Regions from separate parts of the Microbacterium atlanticum genome, predicted to be linked through region 3. Evidence: predicted binding sites of a transcription regulator. Region 3 holds the regulator's gene; each other region holds the start of a gene.
What was found. Region 3 encodes HspR, which represses chaperone genes until heat shock. Its sites were predicted from a motif close to AAGTTGAGTCNNNNNGACTCAACTT; they were not measured.

Region 1 (5,856 bases), 1.3 Mb from region 3:
CCCCGACCTGCCCCATCCAGTCGAGCACCCCGTGGCCGACTCCCGGCAGCAGCCGCCCGGGGAACAGCCGCTCGATCGTCGCGATCTCCATCGCCGTGGCGGCCACGTTGCGCAGCGGCATCGGCGCGATGCCGATCCCGATGCGCACGGCCTCGGTCCACGCGAGGGCGGCGCCGACCGTCGCGAACGCCGACTGCCGGAAGCAGTCCTCCCACACCCACAGCTCGGGCAGGCCCGCCTCCTCGGCGGCCAGCACGGCGCCGCGGAACTCGTCGGGGCTGTGGGTGTACGGGTTGAAGATCGCGCCGATGCGGGGCATCCCCCCACTCTGGCAGGCGCCGCCGACACTGCGCGAGCATCGGGCGGCGCCGGGTCGCGGCGCATACCGACAACGGCGCCGGTCCGCAACCCCGCTCCCAGGGCCGCCGCATCCTGCGCATGCTGAGCCCATGGCACGGATCGGGACATCGGGCTGGGTCTACCCCCACTGGCGCGGCGTGCTGTACCACGGCGACCAGCGGGGGTGGCTGGACCGGTACGCGGCCGAATTCGACGTCGTCGAGCTCAACGGCAGCTTCTACCGCTGGCCCACGGATGCGCGTTTCGCGGCCTGGCGCGACCGTCTGCCGGACGGCTTCGAGATGGCGGTCAAGGCTCCGCGCGGCCTCACGCACGCCCGGCGGCTGCTGGAGCCCGAAGTGTGGATCGGACGTGTCGAACGAGGCCTCCATGCCCTCGCCGGCAGGCGCGGTCCGCTGCTGGTCCAGCTGCACCCCGCCATGGAGCGCGACGACGCGCGGCTGGACTACTTCCTCTCCGCGCTTCCTGCCTGGACGCGGCCCGTGGTGGAGTTCCGCCACGACTCCTGGGTGGACGACGCCGTGTTCGGCATCCTCCAACGACACGGTGCCGCCTACTGCGTGATGAGCGGCGCGCACCTGCCGTGCGTCCTGCGCGCCACCGCACCCCTCGTGTACGTGCGCCTGCACGGCCCCGACCACGAGCACCTCTACCGCGGCTCGTACTCCGACGACGACCTCGCGTGGTGGGCGGAGAGGATCCGCGAATGGGAGGACGCCGGTCACGAGGTGCAGGCGTACTTCAACAACGACGGCGAGGGCCATGCGGTGCGCAACGCGAGAACCCTGAAGAGGATGCTGCAGACCTGAGTCGACGAGGGGCGCCGTGCCCGACGGCACGGCGCCCCTCGTGCGGCGCGGTCAGCTCACGCGGCGGCTGCGAGCGGGGAGCCCGCGACCACCGACAGCGCGCCGGCTGCGGCATCCACCGTCACCGTCCCGCCGTCGTCGAGCGCCCCCGTGACGAACAGGTCGGCGATGCGGTCGTCCACCTCGCGCTGGATGAGGCGGCGCAGCGGCCGCGCGCCGTACTCGGGCTCGTACCCGTTGTCGGCGAGCCAGGCGACGGCGCCGTCGGTGACGACGAGGTTCACCTCGTGCCGGGCGAGGCGGGCGTCGGATGCCGCGAGGAGCAGCCGCACGATGCTCTGCAGCTGCGGCTTCTCGAGCTTGCGGAACAGCACGATCTCATCGATGCGGTTGAGGAACTCCGGCCGCATCGCCTCGCGGAGCTTGGCGAACACGCGGTCGCGCAGGTCCTTCTCCGAGCCGAAGCCGGTCGCACCGCCGCCGTCGGCGAGGAAGCCGATGGCGCCGCCGCGCGAGGCCAGGAACTCCGAGCCGAGGTTGGAGGTCATCACGACGACCGTGTTGCGGAAGTCCACCGTGCGACCCTGGCCGTCGGTGAGGCGACCGTCGTCGAGCACCTGCAGCAGCAGGTTGAACACGTCGGGATGCGCCTTCTCGATCTCGTCGAACAGCACGATCGAGTACGGGTTGCGCCGCACGCGCTCCGTGAGCTGGCCGGCCTCGTCGTACCCGACGTAGCCGGGAGGGGCGCCGACGAGGCGCGACACCGTGTGCCGCTCCCCGAACTCGCTCATGTCGAAGCGGATCACCGCTTGCTCATCGTCGAACAGGCTCGCGGCCAGCGCCTTGGCGAGCTCCGTCTTGCCCACGCCCGTCGGGCCGAGGAACAGGAACGATCCGACCGGCCGTCGCGGGTCTCCCATACCGGTGCGGTTGCGGCGAACGGCCTTGGCGACGGCGGTGACCGCGTCGTCCTGACCGATCACGCGATCGTGCAGCTCGTCCTCGAGGGCGGCCAGGCGCTCGCGCTCGGTCTCGGTCAGACGGTTCACCGGGATGCCGGTGGCCCTGCTGATCACCGCTGCGATCTGTGCCTCATCGACGACGGGGGGCTCGCTGGTCGCGAGGCCCCGAGACCGAGCGTTCACGCCGAGACCGGGGACCTCGCCCTCGGTCTCGCGCGAAACGGCCTGGTTCGGTGCCGTCGCGCGCTCGAGGCGCTCCTGCACCTCGGCGATCTGATCGCGGATCCGGGATGCCTCCTCGTAGCGCTCCGCCGAGACCGCGGCGTTCTTGTCGGCCTCCAGGGCGGCGAGGCGCTCGAGGAGTTCCGACACGTCGATCTGCGCGCCGAGCCGCAGACGCAGCCGCGCGCCGGCTTGGTCGATGAGGTCGATCGCCTTGTCGGGCAGCACGCGCTCGGTGAGGTAGCGGTCGCTGAGCTCGACGGCGGCGCGGAGCGCCTCGTCGGTGTAGACGATGCCGTGGTGCTCCTCGTACGCCGGCTTCAGGCCGTGCAGGATCAGCACGGCATCCTCGATCGAGGGCTCCCCCACGCGCACCGGCTGGAAACGGCGCTCGAGCGCCGGGTCTTTCTCGATGACCCGGTACTCCTTCAGCGTCGTCGCGCCCACGAGGTGCAGCTCGCCGCGCGCGAGCCTCGGCTTGAGGATGTTGCCCGCGTCCATGCCGCCGTCACCGGCTCCGCCGGCGCCGACCACGGTGTGGACCTCGTCGATGACGACGATCAGCTCGCCCTGGTGGGCGGCGATCTCGTCCATGGTCCTGGTCAGCCGCTCCTCGAAGTCGCCGCGGTAGCGCGTGCCGGCGAGCATCGCCGGGAGATCGAGTGCGATGACGCGCTTTCCGAGCAGCTGCTCGGGCACGTCCCCGGCGACGATCGCCTGGGCCAGGCCCTCCACGATCGCCGTCTTGCCGACGCCCGCCTCACCGACCAGCACCGGGTTGTTCTTGGTGCGGCGGCTGAGGATCTCGATGGTCTGCTCGATCTCGTCGGCGCGACCGATCACGGGGTCGAGCTCGCCGTCCACCGCGCGAGCGGTGAGGTCGGTGCCGTACGTGTCGAGCATCGGGGTGCCGGATGCCGCGGCATCCGTCTCCTGATCCGTGGTGGGCGCCGCGCCGGGCGTCACCGTCTCGCGGGCGCCCTGGGTGAGCGCCTCCGCCGTCACACCGGCCCGCGCCAGCACCTGTCCCGCGGGGGTGTCGTGGGCGAGCACGAGCGCGAAGAACAGGTGCTCGGGATCGACGTAGGTGGAGCCGGACGAGCGCGCGACCTGGAAGGCGTGGAAGAGCGCACGCTGCACCGACGAGGTCACCACCGCACCGTCCACGTCCGCCGCGGCGGTCGCGGCGGGAAGTCGCTCCTCCGTGGCGCGCACGATCGCGTCGGCGTCCGCGCCGATGCGGCGGACGGCGTCGCGCGCGGGAGCCTCGGCGACGAGGACGCGCAGCACGTGGAGCGCATCGAGCTCATGCTGACCGCGGGCGAGCGCGAACCTCCCGGCGCGCTGGAGCAGTTCCTGCGTGCGGGCGCCGAGGTACCGGCTGAGGTCGATCGAGCGCTCGGCACGCGCGCGCTCCCCCGCGAGGTAGCGCGCCAGGAACTCGTCGAACGAGCTTCCGTCGTCGCCGGCCTGTGGGGTGAAGTCTTCGGGCATTCCGTCTCCTGAACTTGAGCGAAGCGGCATCAAGTTTCGAACTTGATATGCGCAATGTCAAGTTCAACGCGCAGGCCCGGTCTCTATTCCCCGGTGCGCAACGGGTCCGCGGGCGCTCAGCTCCGCCCGCCGGGCGGACCGAGGATCAGCGGCACCCGAGGAGCACGACCACCGCGATCGCGATGAGCGCCGCTGAATGTTCTTCAGCGTTCCTGAAGGTTGGACGCCGGGTCCGCGGCGTGCGGCTCGGAATGCAGCCCGCGCAGCGCGGAAACAAGCGCGGGTGCCTCGTCCGCGAGACCTGCATCCAGGGCCGCCAGGCGCTCCTCCGCGGCTCGCAGCACGCGTGCGCCGCTCTCGGTGACGCGCAGATCGGAGGCGGCGCCGGCGTGGGCGGTGGCATCGGCGACCAGGCCGGCGTCGACGAGCGTCTGCAACGCGGTGTGCGCGGACTGCACCGTGATGTGCGAGCGGCGGGCGAGCTCGCTGAACGAGATCCCCGGCGTCACGTCGATGTGCGCGAGCAGCCCGTACTTCCTGGTGGTGAGCCCCAGGTCGCGCAGCTGCGAGCCGAGGTGATGGTCCCAGACGCCCGCCACCGTCAGCAGGGCGATGACGGGGCTGAACGGGCGCTCGGGCACGTGTTGAATGCTAGTCCGCGACGCCGCCCGACCGCCGCTCATCCCAGGCCGGGCGGCGGATCCGCTCGACGAGCGACCGCTACCGTGGGACCGTGACGTTCTCGCTCGACGGCCTGCGACGCTGGCCCGACGTCGAGGCGCCCGATCTCGTGGCCGCGGATGCCGCAGACCGGCTGATCCTCGACGAGTCCGCCGCCGCCCGCCGCCGGGCGGCAGACGGCGAGATCGTCGTCATCGGCGACGGCTACGGCGCTCTCACGCTCGGCGCGGTCGACCAGGGCGGGCGTGGCATCCGTGTCCATCAGGATCCCCTCACCGGAGAGCTGGCTCTCGCCGCCAACGCCGCGCGATGGGGGTGGACGGACGCGTTCACGTCTCTCCCGCTGGAGCCGCGCCTCGTGCGCGGTGCGCGGGTGGTGCTGCTGCGCCTGCCGCGCTCGCTCGACGCCCTGCGCGACATCGCCGGTCTCATCGCGGCGTACGCCGCACCCGATGTAGGGGTCTTCGCGGGTGGGCGCGTGAAGCACATGACGCTCGCGATGAACGACGTCCTGCGCGAGCGGTTCGGCCGGCTCGACGTCAGTCGGGCACGCCAGAAGTCCCGGGTGCTCGCGGCGCGCGAGCCGAGGGCCGGCGGGCTCCCGCAGCCGCGCGTGGAGGTGCACGACGACCTCGTCGTCTGCGCCTTCGGCGGCGTCTTCGCCGGCGCCTCGATCGACATCGGCACCCGGCTCCTCCTCGCGCACCTTCCGCGCGTGGAAGCGAGCCTCCTCGAGGCCATCGACTTCGCCTGCGGCACCGGTGTCGTGGCAGCGACCCTCGCCCGGAGGAACCCGGGACTGCGCGTCATCGCCACCGACCAGTCGGCGGTCGCGGTGGCGTCCGCCGCCGCCACGGCGGCGGCCAACGGCGTCGCCGAGCGGGTCGCGGTGGTCCGCGACGACATGCTCCGCTCACGCCCGGACCGGAGTGCGACGTTCATCGCACTGAACCCGCCCTTCCACTCCGGGTCCGCCGTGCACGAGGGCATCGCCCCGGCGATGTTCGCGGAGGCGGCGCGCGTCCTCCAACCGGGCGGGGAGCTGTGGGCGGTCTGGAACTCCGGCCTGCGCTACCGTCCGGCCCTTGAGCGCATCGTCGGCGCGACGGCGCAGGTCGCACGGAACAGCAAGTTCACCGTCACCGCGTCGACCAGGCGCTGAGCTACCCCTCTTCCGATGCCTGGGGAGCCGGCGTCGGTCCGAACAGCACCCACGCGCCCGCCGTGCACTGGTAGAACTGCACCGTCGCGGTGTCGATGAAGACGTCGCCGTCCGTCGTGCAGGTGTCGGGCTCCGGCTCCGATGTGCCCAGCAGCACCTGGGT
Region 2 (5,856 bases), 530 kb from region 3:
CAACGTCGCCGTCGTACGCGTCCCTGGCCCGGATCCAGCCGATCAGGTCACCGGGCAGCTGCAGGCGATCGGTGTCGCGGACGATCCAGCCGTCGGGGTAGCGCTCCGCATGTGCGCGTACGGTCCGCCACGACTCCGGGTCGTCGCGCAGATGCGCGAACTCCTCGTCCGTGAGGAGGGAGACCTTCTCGAAGTCGACCGGGTGGTCGGGTCGACCCTCCGGCCAGTGCTGGGCGGGTACGCCCTTATCGCCCACCCACGCGGCGAGGTCGCCGGCTGTCGTCGACTTCCCCGACCCCGGAAGCCCCTCGACCAGCACGATGCCGCTCGCTTGATCGACGGCGTCCGTCATGGACCGCGCACCCCCTCCAGCCGAAAGGGCGATTCTCGCATGTCCGCGATGGGTCGCCCGCCGCGGACGCGGATGACGGATGACGGATGCTACCTCCGCTGCTCGAACATCCCCGCAGTGATCGGCACCGCCACGGCGCCGGCGATGATGAGCACGCCCACGACGAAGGCCGGGGCGGAGAGGATCGGCAGCGAGAACGAGATGCCCACCAGCACCATGCCGCCGATGAGCAGGATCAGATAGATGACGAACAGCATCACGCACCTCCAGAAGACGAGTACCTCTTGACTACTCCGACCGGGGGCGCCGCGCGAGGGGGGTTGCACCGTGCTGGCACGTCGCGTACGCGCGGGCCACAATGACGCCATGAGACTCGTCCAGGTCGCCCAGCATGCCGACGATCTCGACCGCGCGGCAGCCTTCTACTCCGCTCTACTGGGAACGCCGGCCGCCGCCGTCTTCGACCCGCCCGGCCTGCTGTTCTTCGAGCTCGACGGGGTGCGGCTGCTCTTCGACCGCGGCGCGCCGTCATCGCTGCTCTACCTCCATGTCGACGACGTCGAGACCGCCATCGCGCGGCTGGCAGATCGCGCGGAGGTGGTCTCGCCGCCGCACGTGATCTTCCATCACTCCGACGACACGCTCGGCCCTGCCGGTCACGACGAGTGGCAGGCGTTCGTCAAGGACTCCGAAGACAACACGGTCGGGCTGGTGTCGTTCCGGCCGTCGGCCTGACGCGGCAGACTGCCCCGCCAAGTCGTCTGGATGCGCGCATCGTGCTCCTATCGGCTCGATAACGCCTGCCAGAGCGCACGGAGTGCGGCTAGCCTGGTGGCGATGAGCGCCTACGTCTCGGCGTTCGAGCTGTTCTCCATCGGCGTAGGACCCTCGAGCTCCCACACGGTCGGCCCGATGCGGGCGGCCCACGACTTCGCCGACCGGCTGCGCGCGTCCGGTGCGCTGCCCCGGGTGGCGCGCATCACGTGCACGCTGTACGGCTCGCTGGGCGCCACCGGCATCGGCCACGGGACGCCCGACGCCGTCGTCGCCGGGCTGCAGGGGCTGGAGCCCGAGACGGTGGATCCGGATGCCGTGCGCGCGGCGTGGAGCGGATGGACCGACGGAGACGCCCTCGCTGTAGCCGGCGTCCACGCCGTCCCGTTCCGGCGCGGCGACGTCGTCTTCGCGGCGCGCACCAGGCTTCCCGCCCATCCGAACGCGATGACACTGGAGGCATGGGGCTCGCCGGCCGACGGCCCGCCGCGCGGGCTGAGCGCGCCCGGCATCCGCGAGACCGGATCATCGACGGGCGTCCTCGCCCCGGCAGTCGCCTCGGACGCCGGCCTCGTCGCCCGCGAGACGTACTACTCGATCGGCGGTGGCTTCATCCGCCGTGAGGGCGAGCCGGTCGCGACGCGCGCCGCCGCCTTCCCCGTCCACTTCGACAGCGCCGAGCAGCTGCTCGCGCTGTGCGATGAACGAGGCCTGACCATCGCCGAAGTCGCGCGGCTCAACGAGACCGCGCTGCGCAGCGAGGAGGAGGTCGCCGAAGGGCTCGACGCCATCTGGGACGCCATGGCCGGCTGCGTCGAGGCGGGGCTCCGTGCCGACGGCGTGCTGCCCGGGATCCTGGGGGTCAAACGGCGTGCGGCTGCGATCCGGGCGCAGCTCGAGGAGGCCGAGGCCGACGGTCGCCGGGAGCTTCCGGGTGAGTGGCTCGGAGCGTTCGCGCTCGCCGTCAACGAGGAGAACGCCGCGGGCGGACGCGTGGTGACCGCCCCCACCAACGGCGCCGCGGGCATCGTGCCGGCGGTCGCGATGTACTGGTGGCGCTTCCTCGCCGACTCCGGGCTCGGTGCCGGCAACGCAGTGACCCCGTACGGCGAGCTCGTCGGCAGCGCCCTCCTCGGCTACCACGGGCATCCCGCCGCCCCCGCGGAGGTCGCCGGGTGGGACGAGCACGAGGTCGCCGAAGCCAACCGTCGCCGCGGCATCCGTCGCTATCTGCTCACCGCGACGGCGCTGGGCTCGCTCTTCAAGGCCAACGCGTCGATCTCGGGAGCCGAGGGCGGGTGCCAGGCCGAGGTGGGCTCGGCGTGCGCGATGGCGGCGGGCGGCCTCACCGCGGTGATGGGCGGCACCAACCGCCAGATCGAGAACGCGGCCGAGATCGCCATGGAGCATCACCTCGGCCTCACCTGCGACCCCGTCGGCGGGCTGGTGCAGATCCCGTGCATCGAGCGCAACGCGATCGCCGCGTCGACCGCGGTGACGGCGGCCCGGCTCGCGTTGCGCGGCGACGGCTCGCACTACGTCTCGCTCGACGCGGTGGTGGAGACGATGCGCCAGACCGGCATCGACATGTCGCACAAGTACAAGGAGACGAGCGAGGGCGGTCTCGCGGTCAACGTCATCGAGTGCTGACGGGTTCGGAGAATCCGGCGCTTGCGGCCGGTACGGCGAGTGCGAGGCGGCCACAGCTGCCAGATCCTCTGGGGCGTGCGCACCCGCCGGCGGACCGATCGCGGGTCAGGAGGGTTCCCATCCTCGCCGCAGGAGGGTAGCTCGAACAATCGAGATAGCGCGCGGATGCCTCCCGCGGATGTGTGCGGAGGTGAGCCGCACCACCTCCCACCCCGCCTGCGCGTACGACGCGTACTTCTCGATGTCCCGGTTCCATTGGGCGCGACTGGTGCGGTGGTGGTCGCCCTCGATCTCGACCACCGTGCGCTGATGCGGATACACGACTTCCGAGATGCCCAGCAGACGCCCTGCGGCGTCGCGGATCTCGACGTCGAGCTGCGGCTCGGGCAGCCCCGCGCCCGCGGCATCCAGGCGGTACTCCGACTCGAGCGGAGAGCTGCTTCCGACTCTGATGAGCTCGAGGGCTGCCCGCAGGCGCGCAGCGCCCTTCCGCGGCCCCGCCGCGGTGGCGCGCTGAAGCTGCTCGATCGACGTCAAGCTCCGGTGGGGCAGCGGCTTCTCGCGGTCGTCCCGGGGGATGCGGACGAACGCATCACCCGCCGTGACGAGCTCCCGCAGCGTCAGGATCGACCCGAGCATGGCCCACGTCGACGCCGGGCTGCTCACCCGCACACCGCCGCAGTCGCTGACGCGGACGAGGCCGGGATCGACCTGCAGGCCGCGGACGCCCTGGCGCCGCGGCGCACGGTGCGGAGCGGGAACGGCCACCGCGAGAAGGTCGCCGTGGCTGACGGGAACGCCCCAGAGGACGGCGGCCGTCTCGGTGGCGAAGAACGCGTGGGCCGGCATCACCTGCTGCAGCCCTCGGGCGCGCCGCGTCACGTCGGCCCGCTGGATCCGGTCGCGGGCGAGCGGCGCGTCCGCCGCCTCCTCGATCCGGTCCGGTCGCGTGAGGAGCCGCACGCCGCGGAACGGCGCCTCACAGTCCTGCGCCCGGAGTCGTCGCCGCGTCACCCCGGCCCGCCGCGCGTCCGCGTACGCGAAGGCGTCTCCGAGCTCGGGTGGCAGCGGGCGCGGGACGCGAGGCATATGCCCGACCCTCTCGCGCGGGGTGGCCGAGGGGGTCCAGGCATCCGGATCTGTGTGTACTCGTGCGGACCCGGCGCGCTGGGGAGGAGGCGCCGGCGCTGCGCGGGCCCATGGATGTGGCAGTCGTGGCCGCTTCCAACCGTCGGTTCCGGCCCTCACGGCCACATCTGGCAACGTCGCGACCCGGGTGTTCGTCCAGGGCGAACACGCGCCCACTTAGCACTCGGCACGTGCGAGTGCTAATCTGTCACTAGTTGAGTCGAGTCGACTCAACTCCAAGAACGAGAGGAGAAACCCCATGGCCACCTACGACCCGTTCCGTGACCTCGATCGTCTGGCGTCGAGTCTCCTCGACACGCGACGCGGCCCGCGCCGCATGCCGATGGACCTCTACCGCGACGGCGACCACTACGTCCTGACGGCCGACCTGCCGGGCATCGACCCGGGATCGGTCGACATCGACGTGGACGGCCAGCTCCTGACGATCCGCGCCGAGCGCACGCTCCACAGCGGCGACGACGTCAAGTGGATCACGCGCGAGCGGGAGGCCGCGAGCTTCCTGCGGCAGCTCAACCTCGGGCAGGGGATCGACACCGAGCGCATCTCCGCCAGCTACAGCAACGGCGTGCTGAGCGTCACGATCCCCGTCAGCGAGAAGGCCAAGCCGCGCAAGGTCGAGGTGTCGACGGAGGGCTCCGCGCCCACCATCAAGGCGCACGAGTCGACCGCCGACGCGCCGCAGCCCATCGAGCAGTGACCGGCTGAGCAGCAGGCGAGAATGACGGATGCCTCGTCCCCGCGCCCGGGGGCGGGGCATCCGTTCTCTACCGGCGCGTGAGCGCCGCGGTGAAGTGCCGACGGCAGCGCGCCTGGTACGACTCGATGCCGCCCACCTGCGCCCGCGTCGGGACGGTCGGGTCTTCGCCGTCGCCGGCGGCCGCGATCCGCTGATGGAACGCCGCGTCCTCGCCGCAGACCGCGCACACCGCGGTGAGCTTGATCGCGTTCTCGGCGATCGCCATCAGCGACGGCAGCGGCTCGAAGGGCCGCCCGTCGAACGTGACGCACAGTCCCGACACGACGACGTCCACGCCGCCGGCCACCAGTGCGTCGACCGCCGGCACGAGGTCGGGCCCGAAGAACTGCGCCTCGTCGACGGCCACGAGATCCAGTTCCCTTCCGTGCACGGCCGACACGAGGGACGCGACATCGGAGAAAGGCCGTGAGGGGATGCTGAGCCCCGAGTGCGAGCTCACTTGCCCCTGGCCGCGCCGGTCGTCGAGCGTGTGGCTGAACACCTCGACCGACAGCCCGGCGATGCGCGCGCGGCGGACCCGGCGCAGCAGCTCCTCGGACTTGCCGGCGAACATCGGGCCGGCCACCACCTGCAGCCTCGCCTGGTTGCGTGTGTGCATGGCGCCCACCCTACGACCGCGCTCGACGCCGCGCGCGGTGCCGATCGCCGGGTGCCGACATAGGCTGGCGTCGTGGCGGAGTATGTCGTGCCGGCTTCAAAGCGGCGCCGTGGCCGCCCCCGGGCGGGGCAGTCCGACGCGCGCGAGCGGATCCTCACCGCCGCGATGGACGAGTTCGGCGAGCTGGGCTACGACGGTGCCACGATGCGCGGCATCGCGGCGCGCGCGGGCGTGGACGCGGCGCTGGTGCATCACTATTTCGGCACGAAGGCCGACCTGTTCGGCGAAGCCGTCGGAGCGCCGATGCGGCCCGATCTCGCGCTTCCCGAGATTCTGGCCGGCCCGACGGACGAGATCGGCGCGCGCATCGTGCGCTACCTCCTGGTCACCTGGGAGGACCCGGACGTGCGCCGCCGTGGTGTGGCGCTGCTGCGCACCGCCATCGGCAACAAGCTCACGACACCCCTCCTGGCCGGCTTCCTCTCGCGGGAGCTGCTCTCGCGCATCGTCGGCACGCTCCAGGTCGAGGACGCCGACCTGCGGGCTTCGCTCGTCGCCTCGCAGGTGGCAGGGCTG
Region 3 (5,856 bases):
GCTGCTCGGCGTCGTGGGCGGACCGATCACGCTGTTCAAGGGCCTCGACCAGAGCGCGGAGCTGCTCGCCGATCCCGGCGACTACCCGCCGGCGCAGCTCGTGATCATCCTGCTGGTGAAGCTGGCGGCGCTGGTGGTCGCGGCATCGGCCGGCTTCCGCGGCGGGCGCATCTTCCCCGCCGTCTTCCTCGGCGTAACGGCGGGCCTGCTCGGCAGCGCGCTGCTGCCGGGGCTCGCGCCCTCGCTCGCCGTGGCGTGCGGCGTGCTCGGCGTGGTGATCGCGATCGCCCGGGACGGCTGGGTGGCGCTGTTCGTGGCGGTGGCGATGGTCGGCGACGTCACCGTGCTCCCGGTGCTCTGCATCGTCGTGCTGCCGGCGTGGCTCGCCGTGACCTGGGCGCGGCCCATGCTCATCACCACGGACGACCTGGCGAAGGAGCGGCCGCCGGCGGCCCTGCCGTGGGACCGCCCGCGCTCAGCGCGCTGAAACCGCCGGCCGGGCGTCCTGCTCGAGCGCGGCCGCGTTGCGGATGAACAGCACGATCCACGTGAACACGAGGATCCCTGCGACCAGCTCGACCGCCGTGAGCGTGTAGTAGCCGGTGAAGAACAGCACCGCCAGCACGAGGGTGACCGCGAGGAAGAGCCAGCCGAGGGCCACGAAGGCGCGCGGGATGCCGGTGATCCAGGCCGGCAGGCCGATGACGAGCACGCCGTACGCGACGACCATGCCCGACGCGACCGCGGTGTGCAGCGCGAAGAACTCATCGACGGGGAACACGCCCACCAGGCCGAGGAAGACGCCCACCACGCTCAGGCACACCCGCACCCTCGACACGCCCTTCGGGTTGGCCGACGGGATGCCTCTTGTGGAGTAGCGGGCGAGCGTGGTGACCAGGAAGCCGGCGACGATGATCGTGATGTTGAAGGCGAACGCCGAGACGTTCGACGACATCCCGAGGGCGCTGAGGTTGTCCTTCCACCAGTCCGGGTCACTGGCCGTGAGCATGCTGGCCAGCACGCCGAACACGAGGAACACGGCGAGCACGGCTGCCAGCAGCTGCAGATCCATGTGGGTCGACGAGTAGAAGGCCACATAGCCGCTCGTCGCCGCCGCCGCGCCGCTCAGCAGCACGACCGCGAGGGGGAACACCTCCGCGCCGATGAACGCCTGCTCGAGGATCACGGCGAGCAGCGTCCAGCCGAGGAGCGCGATCACGCCGTGTGCGAAGGCGAGGGCGCCGACGTCCACATAATCCAGCGCGCTCATGCGGCGGCGGCTGCCCGGGTCGCGGACCGCGAAGCGCCCGGCGATGACCGCGGCGAGGGCGGTGATGCCCGAGGCGATCGCGGCGAACTGGCCCGCCGACCCGGGTCCTGCGATCGGCGCGGGCTGGAAGCCGAAGGCCACGAGGGCGGCGAGTCCGACCACGACGAATGCGACGGCGCCCAGCCCCAGGCCGAGCGATTCCAGCGAGCGCTCACTGGTGGCGTCGACGAGCCGCGCGGCGGTGCGGTCGCGCCGCGTGGCGGGCGGCTCGGGGGCGCGCGAGTCGAGCGAGGTGCGGGTCATGGCTGCCTCCGGGTGAGGGGTCGGCGAGGTGGCATGGGAGTTCAGGAGCCAGGGCCGGCGTTCCGCGCCGCGGCAGCGGGAGTGGCGGTGCGGTCGCCCGAGAGCCAGCGCAGCCAGAGCGAGCCGGCATCCCCTTCGAGGACGAGCGCGCGCACGAAGAGCGTCAGCGGGATCGACAGGATCGCCCCGAGGGGGCCGATGACGAAGGTCCAGAAGATCACCGAGAAGAAGCTCAGCGTCAGGCTCAGATCCACGGCGTCGCTGACGAACTTCGGCTGCACGAGCACCTGCAGCACGACGTTGACCACGCAGTAGATCGCGATCACCGCCAGGAGCAGCGGCCACCCGCCCACGACGAAGGCCAGCACCGCCGGCGGGATGAGTCCGAGGACGAATCCGATGTTGGGCACGAAGTTCGTCACGAACGCGAGCACCGCCCAGACGATCGGCGCCGGAACGCCCAGCGCCCACAGGGCCAGGCCGTCGATGATCGCGACGATGGCGCCGAACGTCGCATTGACCACGTAGTAGCGACGGATGCCGCGGTTGAGGCGCCGGATGCGTCCGAGCACCGGTCGGCGCTCAGCGCCGAACACCCGCTCCGCGTCGCGGTACCGCGCGGCGTCGGCCGCCATGAAGATGATGTAGGAGACGACGAAGAAGAGCGCCGTGAGCACGGCGATCACGGTGCCCCCGAGGCTCGAGACGAGCCGGACGATCGCCTGGGGATCGAGGACGGCGGCCGTGGCATCCGTCGCCTCCTGGTCCAGCCCCACCGACTGGAGCCAGGCGACGAAGCTGTCGAGGCTGCCGCGCAGCTGATCGAGGTAGTCGCTGACCAGCTGTGCGAACTGGACGCCGGCGACCCACAGCAGCAGGCCCATGAGCGCCAGCACCAGGTACGCGACGACGATGACGGCGGTGGTGCCCGCCCACCGCGGCCAGCCGCGGCGGTCCAGGGGACGGCGGACGGGCTCGCAGATGACCACGAGCACGATGCCGAGGGCAAGCGGTCCGACCAGCTCCCGCGCGAAGTACACCCCCGCGAGCACGATGACCGCCGCTGCGAGGGCGAGCAGCACCCGCGTTCCGGGTGCCAGCACGGGGGACGGCGGGGCGGCGGGCGCGGCGCGGGTCACGGCGTCAGGGTACCGAGGTCTCGGCACCGCGACAGAGCGGCGCGCTCACCGCCGCGCTCGTTTCACGCGAATGACACCTGTCGGCCGGGGCGCGGCCGGTGCCACACTGACCGCATGAGCCTGACCGAGACCAGCCCGATCGCCCAGAGCTGGGCGGCGCCGCGATCGCTTGCAGAGCACCTCGCGGACGGGCGCGCGGCGCGCGAGCGCACTCCCCGCGAGTCCCTGGCCGTCCTTCCCGCCGGGGAGCGCGACCCGATGGGCATCCTCGACGCGCAGGACGAGACGCGGGTGCCCGAGCTCGTCCCCATCCGGACGCAGCGGATGGCCGCAAGCGCCTTCGCGTTCTACCGCGGCACGGCCGCGCTCATGGCGGCCGACCTCGGCCGGTCGCCCAGCACCGACCTGCTGGTGGGGTCGTGCGGCGACGCGCACGTCGCCAACTTCGGCCTCTACGCCTCGCCGCAGCGCACCCTCGTGTTCGACCTCAACGACTTCGACGAGGCGGCGTGGGCGCCGTGGGAGTGGGACGTCAAGCGCCTGGTCACGAGCATCGTCATCGCCGGCCAGTCGACGTCGCGCGACGACGCCGTGATCCGCGAGGCCGCCCTCGGCGCGGTGCGCACGTATGCGCGGTCGCTGCGCGCCGGCGCCAAGCGCAGCCCGCTGAAGCGGTACTACGACCGGTTCGACGCGCTCGCCGCCGAGGAGGCGGCCGACCCCGAGACGCGCGAAGTCATCGCGGGAGCCGTGAAGGACGCCGAGAAGCGCACCGGCAAGCGGGCGGCACGCAAGCTCACCACGACCGACCAGGACGGGCGGATCGTGTTCGTCGAGTCTCCCCCGACGATGACCCACGTCGACGCCGAGTACCAGGAGCGGGTGCTGCGCGTGTTCGACGAGTTCCGCGACTCGGTCAGCGTCGACATCCGCGCCCTGCTGCAGAAGTATGCGCTGTCCGACATGGCGATGCGCGTCGTCGGCGTCGGCAGCGTCGGAACGCGCTGCTTCCTCATCTCGATGCAGGACGGCGACGGCGGGGTCCTGCTGCTGCAGGGCAAGGAGGCGGGCAGCAGCGTGCTCATCCAGCACGGCGGCATCGAACAGCCGCCGGCGGTCGCACGCTACATCGAGGAGCACGGCGACGGCGGGCGCGTCGTCGCGATGCAGCGCATCCTGCAGGCGGTGTCCGACCCGTTCCTCGGCCACGTGCGCCGCACGCCCGACGGGGCTCGCCGCGACTTCTACGTCCGCCAGTTCCACGACAAGAAGGGCGGGTTCGACACGGACACGCTCGACGACGCGTCGTTCCGCTGGTACTCGCTCGCCTGCGCGGCGACTCTCGCCCGCGCGCACGGCCAGTCCCCGGACGCCTCGACGGTCGCCGGCTACGTCGGCCGCGGCCGCGTCGTCGGGGAGGCGATCCTCGAGTGGTCGTACCAGTACGCCGCGCTGTCGTACGCGGACTGGGAACTCTTCCGCCGGCACCGCAACGTCGGCGCGACGGCATAAGCCCCGTCCGGCTGAGCGCTAGCCTCGCACGCACGTCATCGAGAGTCGCCATGTGCCCCATCATGGGCCGCAAACGCCTGCTGCGAACCGGCGTCCGCGCCGGACGTCGCTCAGGACGCTGGTGCCTCGCCCTCCCGCCGGTCGTCGGGGACCGGAGCGATCGGCGTGCGCGGGCGCCACACGACGACCTCGGTCGCCCGGCGGACGCGGGTGCCGTGCCGCAGGGTCACCACCGCCCCCGTCGACCCGGCTGCGAAGACGCGCGCGCCCGGACGCTTCTCGAGCTCGGCGCGCATGCGGTCCTCGAGGTCGCGCACCCGGCCGTGCAGCTCCTGCACGCGGTTCTCGAGCTCCAGGATGCGCATGATCGCCGGCAGGCCGATGCCGTCCGACGACATGCGGGCGACCTCGCGCAGCTGCTCGACGTGACGCAGCGAGTACCGGCGCGAGCCGCCCTGCGTGCGGGCGGGCACCACGAGGCCCAGCCGGTCGTACTGCCGGAGGGTCTGCGGGTGCATGCCCGAAAGCTCGGCGGCGACGGCGATCGCGAAGATCGGGGCATCCGCGTCGATCTCGTTCTCACCCATTCTCGTCACCTCCGTCCCACGAGCTCAGGAGATGCTGCGGCAGCAGGACGGGGCGCGCCGCGTCCGGTGCCCGACGGATCCCCCGTTCCCGGCAAGCATGTCAGCCCCGCGCCTTGGTCATCAGGTCGGCGCGCGGGTTCTCCTTCGGCTCCAGGCTCTGGAACCGCTCGAGGGCCTCGCGTGCGGCGTCGTCGAGGTGCGACGGCACGGCGACCTGCACCTCGGCGAGCAGGTCGCCGGTGCCCTTGCTCGTCTGCACGCCGCGGCCCTTGACGCGCAGCACGCGGCCGGACGGGGTGCCGGGGGCCACCCGCAGCCGCACCGGGTCGCCCCCGAGGGTCGGCACCTCGATGGTCGCCCCGAGCGTCGCCTCGGTGAAGGTCACCGGTACGACGACACGCAGGTTCAGCCCTTCGCGGGTGAAGACCGGGTGCGGGCGTACGGTGACCTGCACGACGACGTCGCCGTGCTCACCGCCGTCCGGGGACGGACGGCCGCGGCCCCGCAGACGGATCTTCTGGCCGTCGGCCACGCCGGCGGGGATCTTCACCTTGAACGGCTTGCCGTCCTCGCCCTGCAGCGTGATCGTCTCACCCTTGGTCGCGGTGATGAATTCGATCGTCGTGCGCGCGGTGACGTCGGCGCCGCGGGTCGGGCCGCCGTAGCCGCGGAAACCGCCGCTCGGCTGGCCGAACCGCCCCGAGCCGAAGCCGGTGCCGCCCCGCTGCTGGTTGAACATCGCGAAGATGTCCTCGAAGTCCTCGGTGCCGTTGTACCGGGCACCGCGTCCCTGCTGGAACGCCGAGAAGACGTCCTCGAACCCGCCGGCGCCGGCGCCGCCCGACGTGAACCGCGCGCCCGAGCCCATCGCGCGGATCTGGTCGTACTCCTTGCGCTGCTCGGGATCGGAGAGCACCGAGTACGCCTCGCTGACCTCTTTGAACTTCGCCTCGGCGGCCGCGTCACCCTGGTTGGAGTCGGGGTGATGCTGGCGCGCGAGCTTGCGGTAGGTCTTCTTCAGATCCGCGTCGCTGACGTCCTTGGA

Region 1: IR212_RS10475 (ATP-dependent Clp protease ATP-binding subunit) is a predicted target of HspR. The motif match lies at 3,862-3,886, and genes of this name have one in related genera.
Region 2: IR212_RS14145 (Hsp20/alpha crystallin family protein) is a predicted target of HspR. The motif match lies at 4,117-4,141, and genes of this name have one in related genera.

Annotation. Positions count from the first base shown of each region.
Region 1 covers NZ_CP063813.1:2,296,116-2,301,971, forward strand. Annotated here, with positions in the region: gene IR212_RS10465 (LLM class flavin-dependent oxidoreductase) at 1-319, opposite strand, end outside; gene IR212_RS10470 (DUF72 domain-containing protein) at 450-1,169, shown strand; gene IR212_RS10475 (ATP-dependent Clp protease ATP-binding subunit) at 1,226-3,850, opposite strand; gene IR212_RS10480 (MarR family winged helix-turn-helix transcriptional regulator) at 4,054-4,491, opposite strand; gene IR212_RS10485 (class I SAM-dependent methyltransferase) at 4,584-5,693, shown strand; gene IR212_RS10490 (collagen-like protein) at 5,695-5,856, opposite strand, start outside.
Region 2 covers NZ_CP063813.1:3,071,217-3,077,072, reverse strand. Annotated here, with positions in the region: gene IR212_RS14170 (P-loop NTPase family protein) at 1-352, opposite strand, end outside; gene IR212_RS14165 (hypothetical protein) at 442-609, opposite strand; gene IR212_RS14160 (VOC family protein) at 719-1,087, shown strand; gene IR212_RS14155 (L-serine ammonia-lyase, iron-sulfur-dependent, subunit alpha) at 1,190-2,776, shown strand; gene IR212_RS14150 (hypothetical protein) at 2,882-3,865, opposite strand; gene IR212_RS14145 (Hsp20/alpha crystallin family protein) at 4,164-4,622, shown strand; gene IR212_RS14140 (thymidine kinase) at 4,690-5,280, opposite strand; gene IR212_RS14135 (TetR/AcrR family transcriptional regulator) at 5,353-5,856, shown strand, end outside.
Region 3 covers NZ_CP063813.1:3,600,772-3,606,627, forward strand. Annotated here, with positions in the region: gene IR212_RS16465 (ion channel protein) at 1-487, shown strand, start outside; gene IR212_RS16470 (DUF998 domain-containing protein) at 476-1,573, opposite strand; gene IR212_RS16475 (AI-2E family transporter) at 1,615-2,712, opposite strand; gene IR212_RS16480 (DUF2252 domain-containing protein) at 2,827-4,224, shown strand; gene IR212_RS16485 (heat shock protein transcriptional repressor HspR) at 4,335-4,811, opposite strand; gene IR212_RS16490 (DnaJ C-terminal domain-containing protein) at 4,912-5,856, opposite strand, start outside.